Regions from separate parts of the Anaerostipes caccae L1-92 genome, predicted to be linked through region 2. Evidence: predicted binding sites of a transcription regulator. Region 2 holds the regulator's gene; the other holds the start of a gene.
The links. The regulator HrcA, encoded in region 2, represses chaperone genes, less so after heat shock. The targets are predictions, from matches to a motif close to TGTTAGCACTCNNNNNNNNNGAGTGCTAACA.
Positions count from the first base shown of each region.

Region 1: htpG (molecular chaperone HtpG) is a predicted target of HrcA. The motif match lies at 3,257-3,287, and genes of this name have one in related genera.

Region 1 is NZ_AP023027.1:855,163-864,833, forward strand. Features, by position in the region: gene ANCC_RS04245 (response regulator transcription factor) at 1-64, shown strand, start outside; gene ANCC_RS04250 (sensor histidine kinase) at 57-1,082, shown strand; gene htpG (molecular chaperone HtpG) at 1,143-3,134, opposite strand; gene ANCC_RS04260 (FAD-dependent oxidoreductase) at 3,359-4,837, shown strand; gene ANCC_RS04265 (tocopherol cyclase family protein) at 4,794-5,720, shown strand; gene ANCC_RS04270 (NADH-quinone oxidoreductase subunit NuoE family protein) at 5,717-6,169, shown strand; gene ANCC_RS04275 (thioredoxin domain-containing protein) at 6,152-8,191, opposite strand; gene ANCC_RS04280 (DNA-3-methyladenine glycosylase family protein) at 8,482-9,126, shown strand; gene ANCC_RS04285 (response regulator transcription factor) at 9,222-9,671, shown strand, end outside.
Region 2 is NZ_AP023027.1:1,530,275-1,539,945, reverse strand. Features, by position in the region: gene asrA (anaerobic sulfite reductase subunit AsrA) at 1-764, opposite strand, end outside; gene ANCC_RS07505 (Cof-type HAD-IIB family hydrolase) at 979-1,782, shown strand; gene dnaJ (molecular chaperone DnaJ) at 2,038-3,186, opposite strand; gene dnaK (molecular chaperone DnaK) at 3,209-5,068, opposite strand; gene grpE (nucleotide exchange factor GrpE) at 5,142-5,717, opposite strand; gene hrcA (heat-inducible transcriptional repressor HrcA) at 5,733-6,761, opposite strand; gene dnaK (molecular chaperone DnaK) at 6,966-8,699, opposite strand; gene ANCC_RS17805 (J domain-containing protein) at 8,725-9,342, opposite strand; gene ANCC_RS07470 (DUF5685 family protein) at 9,344-9,671, opposite strand, start outside.

The DNA.
Region 1 (9,671 bases), 680 kb from region 2:
TAGAATAGAGACAAGAAGAGGGATAGGGTACTGCCTTACAGAGATCGGAGAAAGCGATGACTGACAGATGGAAGCAGATTTTATTAAAATACAAAGAATGGTTTGTGTTTACCATGGTTCTTTGTCTCGTATTCTGTATGTTTCTCTGGCTCTCAGACATTGGCAGCTTTTATGCCATCCTGCCTTCGGTGATTTTGGCTGCCGTAATCTTATACGTATTTATGGGTCTCTGGCTGGACAGAAGGGACAGGAAAAAAGAAAAGGACTTTATGCGGTTCCTGGAGAAGCCCGGAAGTTCTCCAAATGAGATAGAACTTTTATCTATGAATGACAGGGAAATACAGGCGATGGGACACATAGGAGAGCGCATTGAAATGCTGGACCATAAAATTCGGGATCAGGAGGCGGATCTTGCGGAGTATGAGGAGTATATTGAATCATGGGCCCATGAGATCAAAACTCCGCTGGCATTGATGACCTTTGTTCTGGATAACCGAAAAGATGAGATGTCTTCTGCTGCTTACAGGAGGCTTGAGTATGTGCAGACTAACATAGAAGAAAATGTCGAGAGAATGCTGTATTACGCAAGGATAAAAAATGTATGTACAGACTATGTATTTGAACAAGTATCTCTTTCTGATATATGCGGGGAAGTGCTTTGCGGATATGAAAATCTGCTGAAGGAACAGAAGATCCGTGTCATAAATGAAGTGGAAGATTTACATGTTCTGTCGGACAAAAAAGGTCTTTCTTTCCTGATCCGTCAGGCAGTGAGCAATTCTTTGAAATATGCCGGGCAGAAAGCAGAAGCATCTTTTTTGAAGCTGTATACAAAGCGTGATGCAGAGAACGGGGATGTAACACTGGCAGTCCGGGACAATGGAATCGGAGTAAAGCCCTGGGATCTTCCCTTTCTTTTTGAAAAGGGATTTACCGGAGACACAGAGGAAAAGAGAAAGAATTCCACCGGAATGGGACTTTATCTGGCAAAACAGACGGCGGACAGCCTGGGAATACAGATTGAGATCCCGGAGGATTACACAGAAGGATTTGAGATTATATTTCGGTTTTGTAAAGTTTAGGATAAGTGACAGGTAAAAGAGAGCCGCAGACAGTCTGTGAAATTGTCTGCGGCTCATTTTCTATTTCGTCAGCATCTGCATGATCTTGTTGCTGCGTGCGATAAATTTGGTCATCTGGTCTGCAGGGAGCTGTTTGTTGCTCAAAACTGCCAGGTCATACAGCTGTTCGCAGATGATCGGTGTATTCTCTGCGTCCCCGTGTTCAAACAGGTACTGCACCAGCTGGTTGTTGGCATTTAAGGTCAGGGATTCTGCTCCTCCGAACATGGCCGGGTCCATGCCTGCCATGCCGTACATCTTCATCATGTCCTGCATCCGGCGGCTCTCCTCGGATAAGGTAATGACGGCAGATATGTCCTCGTTTTTCAGTTTGTCCACATGGACATCCAGATTCTCTTTTCCGAGAGTCTTTCTAAATAGTTCTGTCAGAGCAGTCGTGATATCGGTGAGATCCTCTTCGGAATCCTCTTTCAGTGCGCCTTCCACATCCGCATCGATCCGTTTGAACGCCAGGTTCTGGCTCTGCTGTTCTAACTGGGAGATAAATGCAGAATCAATATTGTGCTTCAGAATCACGGCATCCAGACCCTGTTCCTTAAACATGTTGATATACTGGCTCTGCTGTACTTCGTCCGTGATGTAGTAGATGGTTGTCTTGTCTTTCTCATCAGCCGGTGCCGGAGCCAGATCACTGAGGGTTAAATATTTCTGGTCCATGTTCTTAAACAGAATATAATCTTTGATCTTTTCTCCGAATTTCTGGTCCTTGATATAGCCGAATTTAATGAACGGGCTGATATCATCCCAGTATTTTTCATAGGTTTCCCGATCAGTCTTACACATGCCGCTCAGTTTATCCGCAACCTTCTTGGAAATATAGTCGGAGATTTTTTTCACAAAGCCGTCGTTCTGGAGAGCACTCCTTGAAACGTTCAGAGGCAGATCCGGACAGTCGATGACACCTTTTAAGAGCATCAGGAATTCAGGGATGACTTCCTTGATGTTGTCGGCGATGAATACCTGGCTGTTGTAGAGCTTGATCGTTCCTTCGATGGAGTCATACTCTGTGTTGATCTGAGGGAAGTATAAAATTCCTTTCAGATTAAACGGATAGTCCATATTCAGGTGAATCCAGAACAGAGGCTCTTTAAAGTCAGCGAATACTTTATGGTAAAATGCCTTGTATTCTTCGTCCGTGCAGTCGTTCGGGTGTTTCATCCAGAGCGGATGAGTATCGCTTAAGGATACCGGGCGCTTATGGATTTTTACCAGATCTTTTGCGGGAGAGACCTCCACCGTTTCTTTCTCACCGTTTTCATTTTCTTTCTCTTCGGTTTTTGCATCCTCATGGATGTGCTCGACAACCACGTCTTCTTCAGTCAGTTCTGATTCGTCGATCGTCTCATATTCCTGTTCTTTGCCCGCATCAGTCAAAAAGATTTCCACAGGCATGAAAGAACAGTATTTTTGAATGACTTCCTCAACTTTTGATTCGTTGGCAAACATCAGGCTGTCTTCATTTAAAAACAGTGTGATCTGAGTTCCGACCTGATCCCGGACGCCGTCTTCGATGTCATATTCTGTACCGCCGTCGCATTCCCAGTGTACCGGGACTGCCCCTTCTTTGTAGGAGAGGCTGTCGATATAAACTTTGTCGGCTACCATAAATGCAGAATAGAAGCCAAGTCCGAAATGTCCGATGATCTGGTCCTGATCTGTCTTATCTTTATATTTCTCTAAAAATTCTGTGGCTCCTGAAAACGCGATCTGTGTGATGTATTCTTCGACTTCTTCAGCCGTCATACCAAGGCCGGTGTCGACGAACTTCATTGTTTTTTCTTTTGCGTCTACGATGACTTCGATTTTTTCTTTGTGGCCTTCCGGAAATTCGTATTCTCCCATGGAGGACAGTTTTCGAAGTTTTGTGATAGCATCGCATCCGTTGGAGATCAATTCCCTGACGAAGATGTCATGATCGGAATACAGCCATTTTTTAATGATTGGAAAAATGTTTTCACTGTTAATTGAAAGGTTACCATGTTTTTGTGCCATGATATACACACTCCTTTGCATTGATTTTCTATTGACAGGTTTAATTTTCAATTCTTCGGCAGAGCAGGAATCTGCCGTTCTGCATAATATTGTAGAGCCACAGAAAGGGAAAGTCAAGAGAAAATTAGCACTCGATTAATATGAGTGCTAACAATTCTGCCGTGAATAGTCCTGATTGATTTGAGCCATCCTAAAAAGAAAAATAAATGAAGGGAGGGATTTTAGTGGATACAATTTGGGAAAAGACTGTGGATATGCCTTCTTTCCCGCCTTTTCAGGGGAGAAAAAAAGTTGAAACTGCAGTGATCGGCGGAGGCATGGCCGGGATTCTGACAGCATATCTCTTGTCATTGGAGGGTAGAGAGGTTCTCGTTTTGGAGGCAGACAGGATCGGCAGCGGACAGACAAAGGGGACTACGGCAAAAATTACAGTTTCCCATGGTCTTATCTACCAAAAGCTGGTCCGTGAAGTCGGAAAGGAACAGGCCAGGCAGTATGCGCTGATGAACCAGGCTGCGGTGAGAAAATACAGGGAGCTGATCAAGGATCATCAGATCGACTGTGATTTTAAAGAGTGTTCCTCCTATTTATATTCCAAATATCAGGAGGAGGCGCTGAAGGAAGAAGTCCGCGCGGCACAGTCATTAGGACTTCCGGCCGATTATACGTCACAGACAGAACTTCCATTTTCCGTGAAAGGGGCGGTCAGGTATACCGGACAGGCCAGATTCCATCCGCTGAAATTCTTAAAAGCAGCGGCGGAAGGGCTGGAGATATATGAACAGACCCTTGTCACAGACGTGGAAGGAAATAAAATTATCACGGACCAGGGAACTGTTGAGGCGGAGAATATCGTCTTTACGACCCATTATCCCATCATGAACCGGCCCGGATACTATTTTCTGCGGATGCATCAGGAAAGGAGCTATGTTCTGGCTCTCACGGGAACCGATCATATAGAAGATATGTATCTGGGAGTCGATCCAAATGACGGCCTGTCGTTCCGGTCTTACGGGCCATATTTATTATTTGGCGGCGGCGGTCACAGGACGGGAGAGAATCTTTTGGGAGGGCAGTATCAGATGCTTGAGTCTAATGCCCGACAGTACTGGGAAAACTGCCGGGTGGAAAGCGCCTGGTCTGCACAGGACTGTATGACCATTGATTCCATTCCGTACATTGGATATTACTCTTTTTCAAAGACGGGATGGTATGTGGCATCAGGATTTAAAAAGTGGGGAATGAGTTCTTCCATGGCATCGGCTCTTTTGATTACAGATTATATTATTGAAAAGAAGAATGCCTTTGCCCATGTTTTTTCACCTCAGAGGCTTCATCTGAAAGCTTCAGCCAAACCGCTGGCAAAAGAGGGGATGGAGACTGCCAGGAACTTTGTGCTGGAGAGAATGAAGATTCCGGATGAAGCGGCAGCGCATCTTAAAAAGGGACAGGGCGGCGTGATCGAATACGAAAGGAAAAAGGCCGGGGCATACAGAGACGAAAAAGGAAGTGTTCACGTGGTTTCTCTGACCTGTCCGCATCTGGGGTGCATCCTTAAATGGAATCCGGAGGAATTAAGCTGGGACTGTCCATGTCATGGTTCCAGATTTGACTATAAAGGAAATTTGATTGACAATCCAGCAAAGGAGGATTTAACACATGAAAAACCCGAATGCATTTCAGGGTACAAAAAGAAAGAATAATTATTTTGAGGGATGGTATTTAAAACACCAGAAAGGGGATCAGATGTTTTCGGTCATACCGGCTTATCATATTGACCGGGAAGGAAATGCATTTTCATCCCTTCAGGTGATTACAAAGGAACAGTCATGGTATTTTTCATGGAAGGCAGAGGCTTTCTGTGGTTCGAAACAGAAGTTTCATGTGGTCCTGGACACGGGAAGAGGAGAGGGTCCGGCAAGCATTTTCTCTGAGCGGGGGATTCTTCTCAATATCCATGAGGAAGGACTGAGCCTTGAGGGGAGGATCATTTATAAAAATATTCATCCTCTTTCTTCCGATATTATGGGGCCGTTCCGGTATGTGCCCGGAATGCAGTGCCGCCATGGAATCATCAGTATGCGGCATCAGCTTTTCGGAGAACTCACTTTGAACGGATATAAAATGAACTTTGATCAGGGGACAGGATACATTGAAAAGGACTGGGGCGGATCTTTTCCGGATGCCTACCTATGGTCCCAGAGTATATTTCCCGACAGCGGAAAGAACAGCCTGATGCTGGCGGCGGCAAAAATACCGATTGCAGGTCTTCATTTCGATGGCGTGCTGGCGGCGCTTCATTTATACGGAAAAGAATATAAGATGGGTACTTACCTGGGCGCTAAGGTAAAGACAGACTGGAAATCCAGAATCATCATCCGTCAGGGAGATTTAAAACTCCGGGCCCAGCTGCTTTCGGGAGAAGGAAATGAGCTTCTTGCGCCGGAACACGGGGCAATGGACCGGAGGATCAGAGAAAGTCTCTGCTGCAGAGTGAGATATACTTTTTGGGACAGGAAACTGAAAGTTCTCGATATGATCACAGACAGGGGAAGTTTTGAACAGAGCATAAAGGAGAAGTCATGAATCCGCGTGTCGATGAGATCCTGAGGTTTTATGAGCGGCAGGGAAAGCCCGCGGGACAGGAAGAGATTCTTTCTGCTCTCCGGGAGATCCAGGAGGTGCTGGGATGCATCCCGAAAGCAGTACAGGAAGAAGCTGCCCTGCGGCTTGGAGTCAAGCCGTCCTTTCTGGCCGCGTTCGTAAAAAAGTATCCCGGCTTCAAGGAAGTTTCAGAAAAATATGAGGTTAAGGTCTGCACCGGCCCGTCCTGCGGGGCAGGAAAAGCCCTTGAAATATTGAGGGCTGTGGAAGCTGCCGGGGAGGAGAAAGAACGGGACCAGGGGATCTCCATTAAAATTGTGAAAGGCAGGTGTACCCGGCGGTGCGGCAAAGGCCCTAATCTTATAATCAATGGGGTACTTCACCATCACATGACGCCGGAACAGGCGGCTGGGTTAATCCGCCGCCTGTAAGAGTGTTTCCAGGCTTTCTGCGTCAAAGACCGGGGCCTGACATGCTCCTCCCCGACAGAGGTAGCAGGATGTTTTATCAGCAAGAACCGGATATTCTTTCGTGAACGGAGCAATGGCAGCCAGTGTATCTTCGTTTTGTTCTGTTTTGACCAGCACGGTTAAGTCGTTCATCTGAGGTTTGGAGAGCAGTTCCATGAATTTTTTGGGAAGGCTCTCTTTTTTTGTTGTGATGACCAGCTGTCTGGACGGATGAAACTGGGAAGACAGCACGGACAGAGCATAACAGTAAGCAGAAGGATGGACAGACAGCTCGGGGGAAAAATAAGAAAAAGTCTGATCCATGCAGTCTCTGTATATGGATTTTCCGGTTATTTCAGACAGGATAAAGAGTACATGGAGGGCAGCGGAGTTGCCGGAAGGCATGGCGCCGTCATAGAGTTCTTTCGGTCTTAAGATCAGGGCCTCGCTTTCGCTGGAATAGAGGAAAAAACCGCCGTGTTCCCGGTCAAAAAACAGAGAGATCATGAGATCTGCCGCCTGTACCGCCTTTTCAAGATATTCTTCCAGAAATGTAGAGCGGTAGAGGGAAAGCATGGACAGAGAATAAAAAGCATAGTCCTCCAGCTGGCCGTCGTAAGCCGCTTCACCGTCACACCACCGGAGAAAAAGACGACCGTCATCTTTCCTTAAATGTTTGTCGAGGAAAGATTCTGCCTTCTGAGCGGCAGCAAGGAACTTCTCCCGCCCGAAGATCCGGGATGCCTTTGTAAGGGCAGAGATCATCAGACAGTTCCAGGAAGTCAGGATCTTTTTGTCTGTGGACAGGCTGGTCCGTTTTTTTCGGTAAAGATAAAGGGTCCTTTTCATCCTTTTCAGACCCTCGGGGTCATTCGGGAATGGAGACTGCCTGAGCAGATTCGGGATGCTTTTGCCTTCAAAATTTCCCCGGTCCGTAATATCATAGAGGGAGCAGAAAAGGCTGCCGTTTTCTTCTCCCAGAACGTGAAGGACTTCATCTCTGGTAAAAGTATAGTATTTTCCTTCTTCTCCTTCGCTGTCAGCGTCCTGGCTGCAGTAAAAGCCTCCATCGGGATGAGAAAGTTCATTCAAGACGCAGGAGACGACGGCGTCGGCGATTTCCGGGAAGAGAGGATTCTCACAGCACGCGTAAGCTTCCGCATATGCCTCTAATAACAGTGCGTTGTCATACAGCATTTTCTCAAAATGGGGCACAAGCCAGCGGTCATCGGTGGAATAGCGGGAAAAGCCTCCCCCGATGTGGTCAAAGATCCCTCCCCGGTACATGCGAAGAAGTGTGTGCTCTGCCATAGCCAGGCTGTCCTTGTCACCGCACTGCTTGTATTGCTGAATCAGAAACAGCAGCACTGCCGGAGTCGGAAATTTGGGCGCCGTGCCGAACCCACCGTTGACATTGTCAAAGGATGCATTAAGATCTGCCAGGGCCTGAGCCGGGACATCTTCTGACAGGGAAACAGTTTCTGACGGTCTTTGGTTTGTATTCAGGTGGTCTGTGATCTCATTTCCGATCTTTAAAAGGCGTTCCCGGTCCTGTTTCCATAAGAGAGAGATCCGGGGCAGCAGGTCCAGGAGTCCCGTCAGCTGGTATCGGGTGGTCTTGGGCAGGTAGGTGGCCGCAAAAAACGGTTTCTGGTCAGGTGTCATAAAAACAGACATGGGCCAGCCTCCGGAACCGGTCATTGCCTGGCAGACAGACATATAGACGGAATCAATGTCCGGGCGTTCTTCCCGGTCTACTTTAATAGAAATGAAATGCTTGTTTAAAAGCTCTGCTACCTCATGGTCTTCGAAAGATTCCTCCTCCATTACATGGCACCAGTGACAGGAGGCATAGCCGATACTCAAAAAAACAGGCTTGTCTTCTGCCCTGGCTTTTTCAAAAGCTTCGGAACCCCATGGATACCAGCGCACCGGATTGTGAGCGTGCTGGAGCAGATAGGGTGATTTTTCATGGATTAAAAGATTTGGTTCAAAAATAGACATAAAAACTCCTTTCCAAGTAAGTGTGAGTTTTTCTCCACTATCTCCAGTCAGCTCTTGAAATGCTTCCTTATGATAGTGAAGAAAAACTATTGCAGAATGTTGCCTCCTGTTTGAAGAATTCTTTATCCAGTAGACATTATCTCCATTTTCTACATGATTGGAGTGAGGCATTCTAAGAGCCGAACGGAAATCATGTGGAAAATGTCATGCCTTTAGAATATGCAGTTCCTTTTTGTTTCATCCGGCTCAGGTTCTGTTATAATAGAAAGAAGAATAAAGGAGAAAAATTCATGGAATATTTTAAATACGGAGAACAGGAAATCGGGTACTTAAAATCGAGGGACCCGGTCCTGGGACAGGCTATTGACCGGATCGGATTTATAAAAAGAGAGGTTCACACAGAATTGTTTGCGGCGCTTGTGAATTCCATCGTAGGACAGCAGATCTCCACGAAGGCCCAGGAGACAGTCTGGAGGAGGATAAAAGACGGACTTTCGGATGTCACTCCCGAAAAGGTGGGGGAGTGTACAGAAGAAGAACTTCAAAGCTTTGGGATTTCTTTCAGGAAAGCAGGGTACATAAAAGCTGCTGCTGACAGAATTCTGAGCGGCAGTCTGGACCTTGAGGGCCTGAAAGAGGCCGGGGATGAACAGGTCAAGAAGGAGCTTACAAAACTGCCCGGAGTCGGGGTATGGACGGCGGAGATGCTGATGACATTTTCCATGCAGCGGCCGGATATCGTAAGCTATTCTGATCTGGCGATTCAGAGAGGGATGAGAATGCTTTACCATCACAGAACCATTACTCCCAAGTTATTTGCAAAATACGCGGGGCGGTACAGCCCCTGTGGAACTGTGGCCAGCCTTTATCTGTGGGCTGTGGCAGGAGGTGCACTCCCGGAACTTAAAGACTATGCGCCGAAGAAAAAAAAATAAAACAACGATTGTAAGATTTTTTTCAGAATTGTATTCAATGAAATCTCAGAATTGGATGATACACTGTGGTTATCAAGAAAAAGAGGAGGAAGACTATGGCACAGCCCAAGATTTTAGTAGTAGATGATGACAAAGAGATTGTGGGAGCGATCAAAAAGCGTCTGGAACTGGAAGGATATGATGTAGTTCCAGCTTATAACGGCCTGGAGGCTCTGGATGTGCTCGTGGAGCAGGATATCCAGCTTCTGATCATTGACATAATGATGCCGGGTATGGACGGATTATCTGCTACCATGAAGATCCGGGAGAGTAAAAATATTCCGATCATCATCCTGTCTGCTAAGACGGAGGAGAGCGATAAGATTTTAGGACTTTCCATGGGGGCGGACGATTATGTCAGCAAACCTTTCCGGCCGGATGAGCTGATTGCAAGGGTAAAATCCCAGCTTCGCAGATATTTACAGCTCGGCAGCAAAGCGGCAGGGCCGGAAGATAATAACCGGCTGATCCTTGGCGGACTGACGCTGGACCTGGACGGCAAATGC
Region 2 (9,671 bases):
GCCTCCGGGTTATCTCCGTAACTCAGATCTCTTGTGGAAAAGCAGGTACATGTGGAACAGGCTACCGTACAGCTGCCGCAGGAGATACACCTCTTGTCAAACTCTCTCCACATGGGATGCTTTTTTAATTCCATCCGCACCTGTTTGTCAGACAGATCCGGCAGAGTTACTTTCATCTCATTTTCCTTCACAAAAGCAGGTGTGTAGCTGCCTTTCGGCATATCGTTAAAATATGTATTGAACGAAGCATCTTCGACCCGGACATCGGCTCCGTCTTCCCGAAACCGGACTGCCAGGGCATAGTCCTCTGTCTCATTGCTCCCCATGGAAACACAGAAGCAGGTGTCGTCCCCGCCATTACATTCCATCATGGCAAATGTTACAAGGCTGCGCATCCGCTCATAGTAAAAATCCGTATATCCCCCGTTGCCCGCATATATTTCATCCTGTATATGCTGTGCATTGATGTCGCACGGCCTGGCAAAGATCAAAACAGGTTTTGCCGGATTTCTGCTCGGTTTATACTCATCCTCCGTGTAATAAAAGAGTGTCTGCTGAATGGGCATGACAACCTCCTTCACAGGATAGTCGGACTTTTCCTTCCAGACAATCTCCTCAAAATTTTTCACCTCATCATAGCGTATGATATCCGTGTCAGAATAACGCCCCTGTTTCGGAAAACGCTTCGGAGCATAGACACGGTAGTCTTTTCTCAGCGCCTCCAAGACCCGGTCAGCCTGGGCAATGTCAAGTGAATATTCCATCTTCTTGTCCCTCCATTTCTTATTCCGGTGTTCTGCCTAAAAATTTTCATGTTTCATTACTCTCATTATACTGCCGTACTATAATTATGAATAATTATAGTTTGTTATCACAATATAAGAATTTATTATCCATATATGCAGACATACTTCCTTAATGCTATAATTAACATGTGTATTTGATAACTTTTTCTATACAGAAAGGACACTGCATCAGATGAAATATAAACTAATCGCCCTGGATTTAGATGGTACCTTAAACACCGATGAAAAAACAATCACCCCGAAAACCCGGGATGCCCTTCTCAGAGCACAGCAGCAGGGACTTATCATAGCTCTCTGCTCCGCACGCCCGGTGCCGGGACTCTATAAAGATATGAAAACACTGGAACTGGAAAAACACCATGGAATCCTGATCGCCTATAATGGAGGTAAAATTCTGCGGGCCGAAGATAAAGAGATTCTTCACCAACAAATTTTTCCCCGCGGTCTGGCCATAGAAGTTTTAAAACATCTGAAACGTTATCCGGTCACCCCAATCATAGACGACGGAGAACGTTTTTATGTGACAGATAAAAATGGATATAAAGTTCAGCACGAATGTTGGAACAATCAAATGGAATGTATGGAAGTCCCATCATTAACGAACTGTCTCGATTTTGACCTGGTAAAGATTTTAATGTCCGTACGGCCAGAAGAACTTTGGGACATACTCCCAGAAGTCAGCAAACCATTTGAAGATGATCTGGTCTTCGTAAGGACCGCCCCTTTTTACATCGAAGCCATGCCAAAGGGTCTCAATAAAGCAGAGGGCCTGCGCCGTACATGTGAACTTCTCCACATCTCTTCCGAAGAAGTCATCGCCTTTGGGGACGCAGAAAACGACCTGGAGATGATCAGATTTTCCGGCCGGGGCGTTGCCATGGGAAATGCCTGTGACGCCCTGAAAGAGGCAGCCGATGAAATCACTCTGACCAACAATGAAGATGGAATTGCACATAGTCTGGAACGTCTTTTGTAAAAATATGAACACCCACTGTCATAAGAATTAGGCAGACAATCCCACTTCAATAAAATGCTCCCTTCCAGGCAGACAAGTGAAAAACAACTTGTTTACCCGGATGAGAGCATATCACAACAGACAACACAAGATATTTATAATGAGATTAAAAGTACGTTCGGACACAGCTTTATCATGTTCTCAACTGTTTTATCGGCCTCCTCCTTAGAAAAAACAGGACTATGATGTTATATTCTTCATCATAGTCCTGTCTCTTTATTTTTTATGTTTCCCGAAAAATCCTTTATGTTCTTCTTTCTTCGGCACTTCGCCCATAGATTCCTGGAACTTTTTAAGGGCATTCTTCTGCTCTTCGTTCAGATGCTCCGGCACCTGGACAACAAGGGTCACATAGTGGTCGCCCCGGACATTCTTGTTCCGTAAGGTTGGCACACCCTTGCCTTTCAGACGCACACGGGTGTCTGTCTGGGTTCCTGCCTTGATCGTATAGTCATAAGGACCGTCTACCGTATTGATCTTGATCGTCGCACCAAGTGCTGCCTGGGTAAAGGAGATCGGCTCCGTGGATATAATATCGTATTCCTGTCTCTGGAATTTCGGATGCCGGTCCACGGAAACAACCACGAGGAGATCTCCCCTCGGTCCTCCGTTTGTTCCGGGCTCTCCTTTTCCGCGGATTCTGATACTCTGTCCGTTGTTGATGCCGGCCGGCACAGTGACCTCAATTGTTTTTCTCTGGCTCACATAGCCGCTTCCGTGGCAGTCCGGACATTTTTCCTTGATCACCTGACCGGTTCCCTGGCAGTCCGGACATGTCTGGACATTTCTCACCGTTCCGAACATAGACTGCTGGGTATATACTACCTGGCCTTTACCGCCGCACTTCGGACATGTCTCCGGATGGGTGCCGGCTTTGGCACCGCTTCCGTGACAGGAAGCACACTCCTCTTTCAGAGAAATTTCCAGCTTTTTGGTTGTTCCAAAAACCGCTTCCTCAAAGGTCACATGGATCCTTGCACGCACGTGGGCACCCTGGGTCGGCGTATTGGCCGCGCGCTGGCTTCTGCCTCCGCCGCCGAACATACCGCCGAAGATATCTCCGAAAATATCTCCCATATCTCCGCCGAAATCAAAACCGCCAAACCCTCCTCCGTTGAATCCTCCGGGTCCGCCCTGTTCAAAGGCAGCATGACCAAACTGGTCATACTGCGCTTTCTTTTCAGGATCACTTAAAACTTCATAAGCCTCGGAAGCTTCTTTAAACTTTGCCTCGGCCACTTTGTCTCCCGGGTTCGTATCTGGATGATACTGTTTCGCAAGTTTACGGTAGGCTTTCTTTATTTCTGATTCTGAAGCACTGCGGGATACCCCCAGCACTTCATAGTAATCTCGTTTATCTGCCATAATCGTCTACCTTCTTTTTCTCTTATACTTCTTTGTAATCTCCATCTACGACATCGTCTGCTGCACCTGCTGCTCCGGCAGTATCTCCTGCAGTCTCCTGAGCTCCCTGGGCATTGGCTGCGGCAGCTTCATACATCTTCGTGAATAATCCCTGTGCACTGTTCATGAGCTGATCTTTTTTATTCTTAATGTCTTCTACCTGAGCTTCTGTAAGTTCAGCGTCTTTTGTCTGCTCTAACAAGTCTTTCAATGCTTTCAGGTCTTCTTCCACTTTCACTTTCTCTGTTGCGTCTACCTTGTCTCCTGCTTCTTCCAGGGCTTTTTCTGTCTGGAATACCATAGAATCAGCTTCGTTTCTTGTATCGATCGCTTCTTTTCTCTTCTTATCCTGATTTTCAAATTCTGCCGCTTCTTTTACTGCCTTATCGATATCTTCATCAGACATGTTGGAACCGCCTGTGATCGTGATGTGCTGTTCTGCACCTGTTCCAAGGTCTTTGGCAGACACTTTTACGATACCGTTGGCATCGATATCAAAGGTTACTTCGATCTGAGGCACGCCTCTTCTCGCAGGTGCGATGCCGTCCAGACGGAATCTTCCCAGTGATTTGTTATCTTTTGCAAACTGGCGCTCACCCTGTACTACATTGATATCTACGGCTGTCTGATTGTCTTCCGCTGTAGAGAAGATCTGGCTCTTCTTTGTAGGAATCGTTGTATTTCTCTCGATCAGTCTGGTTGCCACGCCTCCCATCGTCTCGATAGATAAGGACAATGGTGTTACGTCCAGAAGAAGGATATCGCCTGCTCCTGCGTCTCCGGCTAATTTACCGCCCTGGATGGAAGCACCGATGGCAACACATTCGTCCGGGTTGATTCCCTTGAATGGTTCTTTTCCTGTGAGCTGTTTTACTTTATCCTGTACGGCAGGAATTCTTGTGGAACCTCCTACAAGGAGAACCTTGCTCAGTTCTGATGCCGCAATTCCTGCGTCTTTTAACGCTGTGTTAACAGGAGTTGCTGTTCTCTCTACAAGAGATAAGGTCAGTTCATCAAACTTTGCTCTTGTAAGGTTCATATCAAAATGTTTTGGTCCTTCATTTGTCGCTGTGATGAACGGAAGGTTGATGTTGGTTGTTGTCGCAGAAGAAAGTTCTTTTTTCGCTTTCTCAGCAGCTTCTTTCAGTCTCTGCATTGCCATCTTGTCTCCGGATAAGTCAACGCCTTCCTGTTTTTTGAACTCGTCTAACATGTAGTTTGTGATCACATTGTCGAAATCATCTCCGCCCAGTTTATTGTCACCGGCTGTTGAGAGAACTTCGATGACACCGTCTCCGATCTCGATGATGGATACGTCGAAGGTACCTCCTCCAAGATCATAAACCATGATCTTCTGTTCATTCTCATTGTCCAGTCCGTAAGATAAAGCTGCTGCTGTAGGCTCGTTGATGATACGTTTTACATCGAGTCCTGCAATCTTACCCGCATCTTTTGTTGCCTGTCTCTGAGCATCGTTAAAGTAAGCCGGTACTGTGATGACAGCCTCTGTTACTTTTTCTCCGAGATAGTTTTCTGCATCTGCTTTCAATTTCTGAAGCACCATTGCTGAAATTTCCTGCGGTGTATAATTCTTGTCGTCAATTTTTACTTTATAATCAGTTCCCATGTGGCGTTTGATAGAAGAAATTGTCTTCTCTGCATTCGTAACAGCCTGACGTTTTGCAGGTTCTCCGACGATACGCTCATCTGTTTTCGTGAATGCCACAACGGACGGGGTTGTTCTCACACCTTCTGCATTTGTGATAACGGTTGGCTTTCCGCCTTCCATAACTGCTACACAGCTGTTTGTTGTTCCTAAGTCAATACCAATAATTTTACCCATGATAAATTTCCTCCTAAAATAAATCTTTCTATATTTCCAATGCTTTCGCTTGATTTCCTCAAGTGTCTTACATTTAGTTCGCTACTTTTACCATACTGTGCCGAAGTACGCTTTCTTTATACATATATCCTTTTTGAAGCTCTTCGACCACTACATTTTCTCCGGCTTCTTCGTCTTCCACGTGCATCACCGCATTGTGGAGATTGGCGTCGAACTCTTTGCCCTCGGCATCCATGGCCTTTACTCCCAGTTCATCGAGAGTTCCCATAAGCTGCTTATAAATCTGTTCGATGCCCTGAACAAACGGAGAATCTTTTTCTTCCTCTGCCACGGCCTGAAGTCCCCTCTCAAAGTTGTCGACTACCGGCAGAAGCTTTTCTAAAACTCCCATGGCTCCCATGTCATATCTCTGGACAAACTCTTTGGCCGTCCGCTTTCTGACATTCTCAAACTCTGCCATGAGACGCTGATACTTATCGGTCAGCTCACCGATCTGCTGGTCTTTTTCCTTTATCAGATCATCCGCTTTCTGCTTTTTCGATGCCTTCTTGTCTGCCTTCTTAGCCTCTTTTGTTTTTTGGGTCTCTTTTTCTTCTGTGGCTGTATTTTCTTTCATTTCTTCTTCCTGAACTTTTTTCTCTTCTCCCATAATGCACCTTCCCTCCTATGGTTTTTTCTTGAACAGATCGTTGATCTCATCCGTCAGATTCTGGAGTGTCTTCACAACCCTCTTGTAATCCATCCGTTTCGGACCAATAATCCCGATTGTTCCGGTTCCGCCTTCCTCCAGTTCATAAGTGGCTGTCACAATGCTGCAGTCCCTCATGTTCTTCACCGGCGCCTCATCTCCGATGTAAACCTGAATTCCGTGGTGGTCATCACTTTCCAATGTGTCGCCCACCAGCTTGTTCAGTGCCTTCTTTTCCACTAAAGCATCTAAAAGCTCGGTAGCTGTCTCCGGCGAGCCAAGCTCGGGATACTTTAAGATATTGGAAGCACCTCCCGTATAAATCTCCAGCTGGTCCGCATTGTGGATAACGACTGCGATCTCCTCCAAAATCTTTTCCAGTATCTGGCTGTGGATTCCGGCCTGATCCTTCATCGTCTGGATCAGCTCCAGGTTGATTTCCTTCAGAGTCAGCCCCTGGAGAAAGGAGTTTAATAATACGTTCAGTTTCAGGACTTCGTCATTTGCCAGTGGTTTTTCCACGTCGATGATCTGGTTTTTTACGACATTGCCGTCTGCCACGATAACCGCCAGCAGACTGTACTCATCCACCTGGGAAAGCTGCACAAACTTGAGCTTTGTATTTTTGTACTGAGGGGCAGATACCATCGTCGCATAATTCGTACTGGACGCCAGGACATTGGCAACCTGCTTCAGCATCACTTCCATCTTGTCAACTTTCTTGACAAGCTCCAGCCGTTCTTCTTCGTCCGACTCCCGATCCTGCATAAGCTGGTCCACATAAAAACGATATCCCAGATCCGAAGGTATCCGCCCGGCCGACGTGTGCGGCTGCAGAATGAATCCCAGATCCTCAAGGTCCGCCATTTCATTGCGGATCGTTGCGGAACTTAAGTTCAGTCCCTCCATCTTGGAAATCGTCCTGGAACCAACGGGTTCCCCGGTCTCCAGATAATTTGCTATAATCGCTTTTAGTATTAGTCTTTTACGATCATTTAAATCCATGGTATCTTTCCTTTCATTATTAGCACTCATCTTAAACGAGTGCTAATATCTATAACATAAGTTATCACTTTTAAATTTCATTGTCAACCCCTCCTATTATTTTTTTTAAAATTGTCTCCTGGCTTTCCAAATAAAATATAGTAGGAACCTGTTTTTCTGAACATGGTTCCTACTATATCCAATCTTTATTCTGATTTTTTCATCTTACGGCAAAACTGAAAGCAGTTCTTCTTTCGCTCTGTTCAGTTCACCGGCCTGTTCCCTCGTAATCTTTTCAAGCTTCACACGTTTGAGCGCTTTTTTTAAATCTGCCGCTGCATCTTTGATGGCTTTCTTCTTTTCTTTTTCGATCTCTTTCTTGTGCTCTGCAAGATACTGTTCCGCCCTGACAAGTGTCTCTTCCGCCTCATGATAGGACTGAACCGCTTCTCTGTGTTCCTCATCAAATGCTGCATTTTCTTTTGCATTCCGGATTGCCTGTTCGATCTCTTCCTCCGACATATTGGAACTTGAGGTGATCACAACGCTCTGTTCCTTTCCGGTCCCCAGGTCTTTTGCCGATACCTTCAGGATACCATTGACATCGATATCGAAAGTCACTTCAATCTGAGGCACCCCTCTCACGGCCCGTTTGATCCCCTTGAGCCGGAAATTGCCGATGACCTTGTTTTCATTGGCCATCATCCGCTCTCCCTGGAGAACCTTGATATCCACGGCTGTCTGGAAATTGGCGCCTGTAGTAAAGATCTGGCTGTGACGGGTCGGAATTGTCGAGTTGCGCTCAATAATCCTTGTAGCCATTCCTCCCATTGTCTCTATAGACAGGGAAAGCGGGGTTACGTCCATGAGCAGCACTTCATTGGTTCCGGCCTCTCCTGCAAGTTTCCCTCCCTGGATGGCAGCCCCCAGCGCGACACACTCATCGGGATTTAAAGACTGGTCCGGGCGCTTTCCGGTGATCTCTGCCACCTTCCGCTGTACGGACGGAATTCTTGTAGATCCTCCCACCATCAGCACCCTGTTGATTTCTCCTGCGGACAGTCCCGCATCCTTAAGTGCGTTTCTGACCGGTTCTTCGGTTTTTGATACAAGGCTGTAAGTCAGCTCATCAAACTTTGTCCTCGTAAGCTGAATGTCCATGTGGTGTGTCTCACCCCGGTCCACGACGATGAACGGCAGGTTGATATTTGTCTCAGACATGCTGGAAAGTTCGATCTTAGCTTTCTCTGCGGCTTCCATGATCCGCTGCATTGCCTGGACATCTTTTTTCAAATCAATTCCATCTGTCTTCTTAAAAGTTTCCACCAGATACGCTGCCACTGCCTCATCAAAATCATCACCTCCCAGGTGATTGTTTCCTGAAGTTGCCAGCACCTCGATCACGCCGTCTTCGATCTGAATGACCGACACATCGAAAGTACCGCCTCCCAGGTCATAGACCATGATCTTTTGCTCCGTCCCGTTATCCAGGCCGTAGGCCAGCGCCGCAGCGGTAGGTTCATTTATGATACGCTTTACCTCAAGACCTGCGATCCTTCCCGCATCCTTGGTAGCCTGTCTCTGGGCGTCATTAAAATATGCAGGCACGGTGATCACTGCCTCCGTCACTTCCATTCCCAGATAGCTCTCGGCATCCTGCTTTAACTTCATCAGGATCTGGGCGGAAATCTCCTGTGGGAGATATTTCTTTCCGTCGATCTTCACCCTGTAATCCGTCCCCATATGCCGTTTAATAGATGACACTGTCCGTTCCGGGTTCGCCGCAGACTGCCTTTTGGCCGCATCTCCGATCAGTCTTTCTCCGTTTTTGGTCAAAGCCATGACCGACGGCGTCGTCCTTGAACCTTCTGCATTATGTATGACAACGGCTTTTCCGCCTTCCATCACGGCAGTACAGCTGTTGGTCGTCCCTAAATCAATCCCTATGATCTTACCCATAAGTCCTCCTGTTTATGTTCCGTTGTTAACAAGGCCTGCAGCAGAAATTGATAAAACAATTCAGCATAATAAGCTGCATGCAGCAGCTGCTTCCCATCGTACTTCTTCCATATCCGGAGCCCATGTTCTGATACCAGCTTCCGCTCTGCTGCATCTGCTTTAAAAGCATCTGGTATTCCATGTTGGAAGGGTCCATCTGCACAGCTGTCTGCGCATGTTCCAGCGCGGTTACGTTGTTGCCGATGCCCATGTTTGCCACAGCGCTGAAATAAAACCACTGTGCATTTCTCTCGGATATACTTCCGAGCACCTGAAGAGCCTCCCGGTAATGACCTGCCCGCAGATAATTATAGGCGGCCGTCATCTCTGCCGAACCGGTTCCGGCATTGCCGTATCCCCCGTAGGAGGACTGTCCTCCCTGATATGGATTTCCATATGGGTTTCCGCCGGACGCGCCGTACTTTCTGAAGTCCATGATCTTTTTATAGGCCTCCTGGACTTCTTTAAATTTCCGCTCTGCGTATTCCGGCTGATTTAAGTTGGCATCCGGATGATATTTCTTGCTCAGCCTCCGATATGCTTTTTTTATTTCCTCATCGGTCGCATCCTGGGATACGCCTAAGATTGTATATGCTTCATCCATCTCATTCTTCCTCACTGCCTTTTCTTCTGTTCTTTGCGATCTCAAATTTCGTCCATACTCCAGAATAAATGATATTCCTGAGAATTTCAATATCCTTTAAGATCGGCAGTCGTTCAAACACAGCGGCACACTCCGTCATCATCATGGTCAGGACCGTCTCTGCTCTCTGATCAAACTCTTTGCCCTCCGCATATAAACTCCATGGATTGTACCGTCCATTCTTCAGATCATCGGATAAATCTTCGTAGGCATCCATCAGATAAATGAACTTTCCAAGAAAGAATCCCATCGTTCTCAGATCATCAGACCACTCATCCTCCCGGAAGACA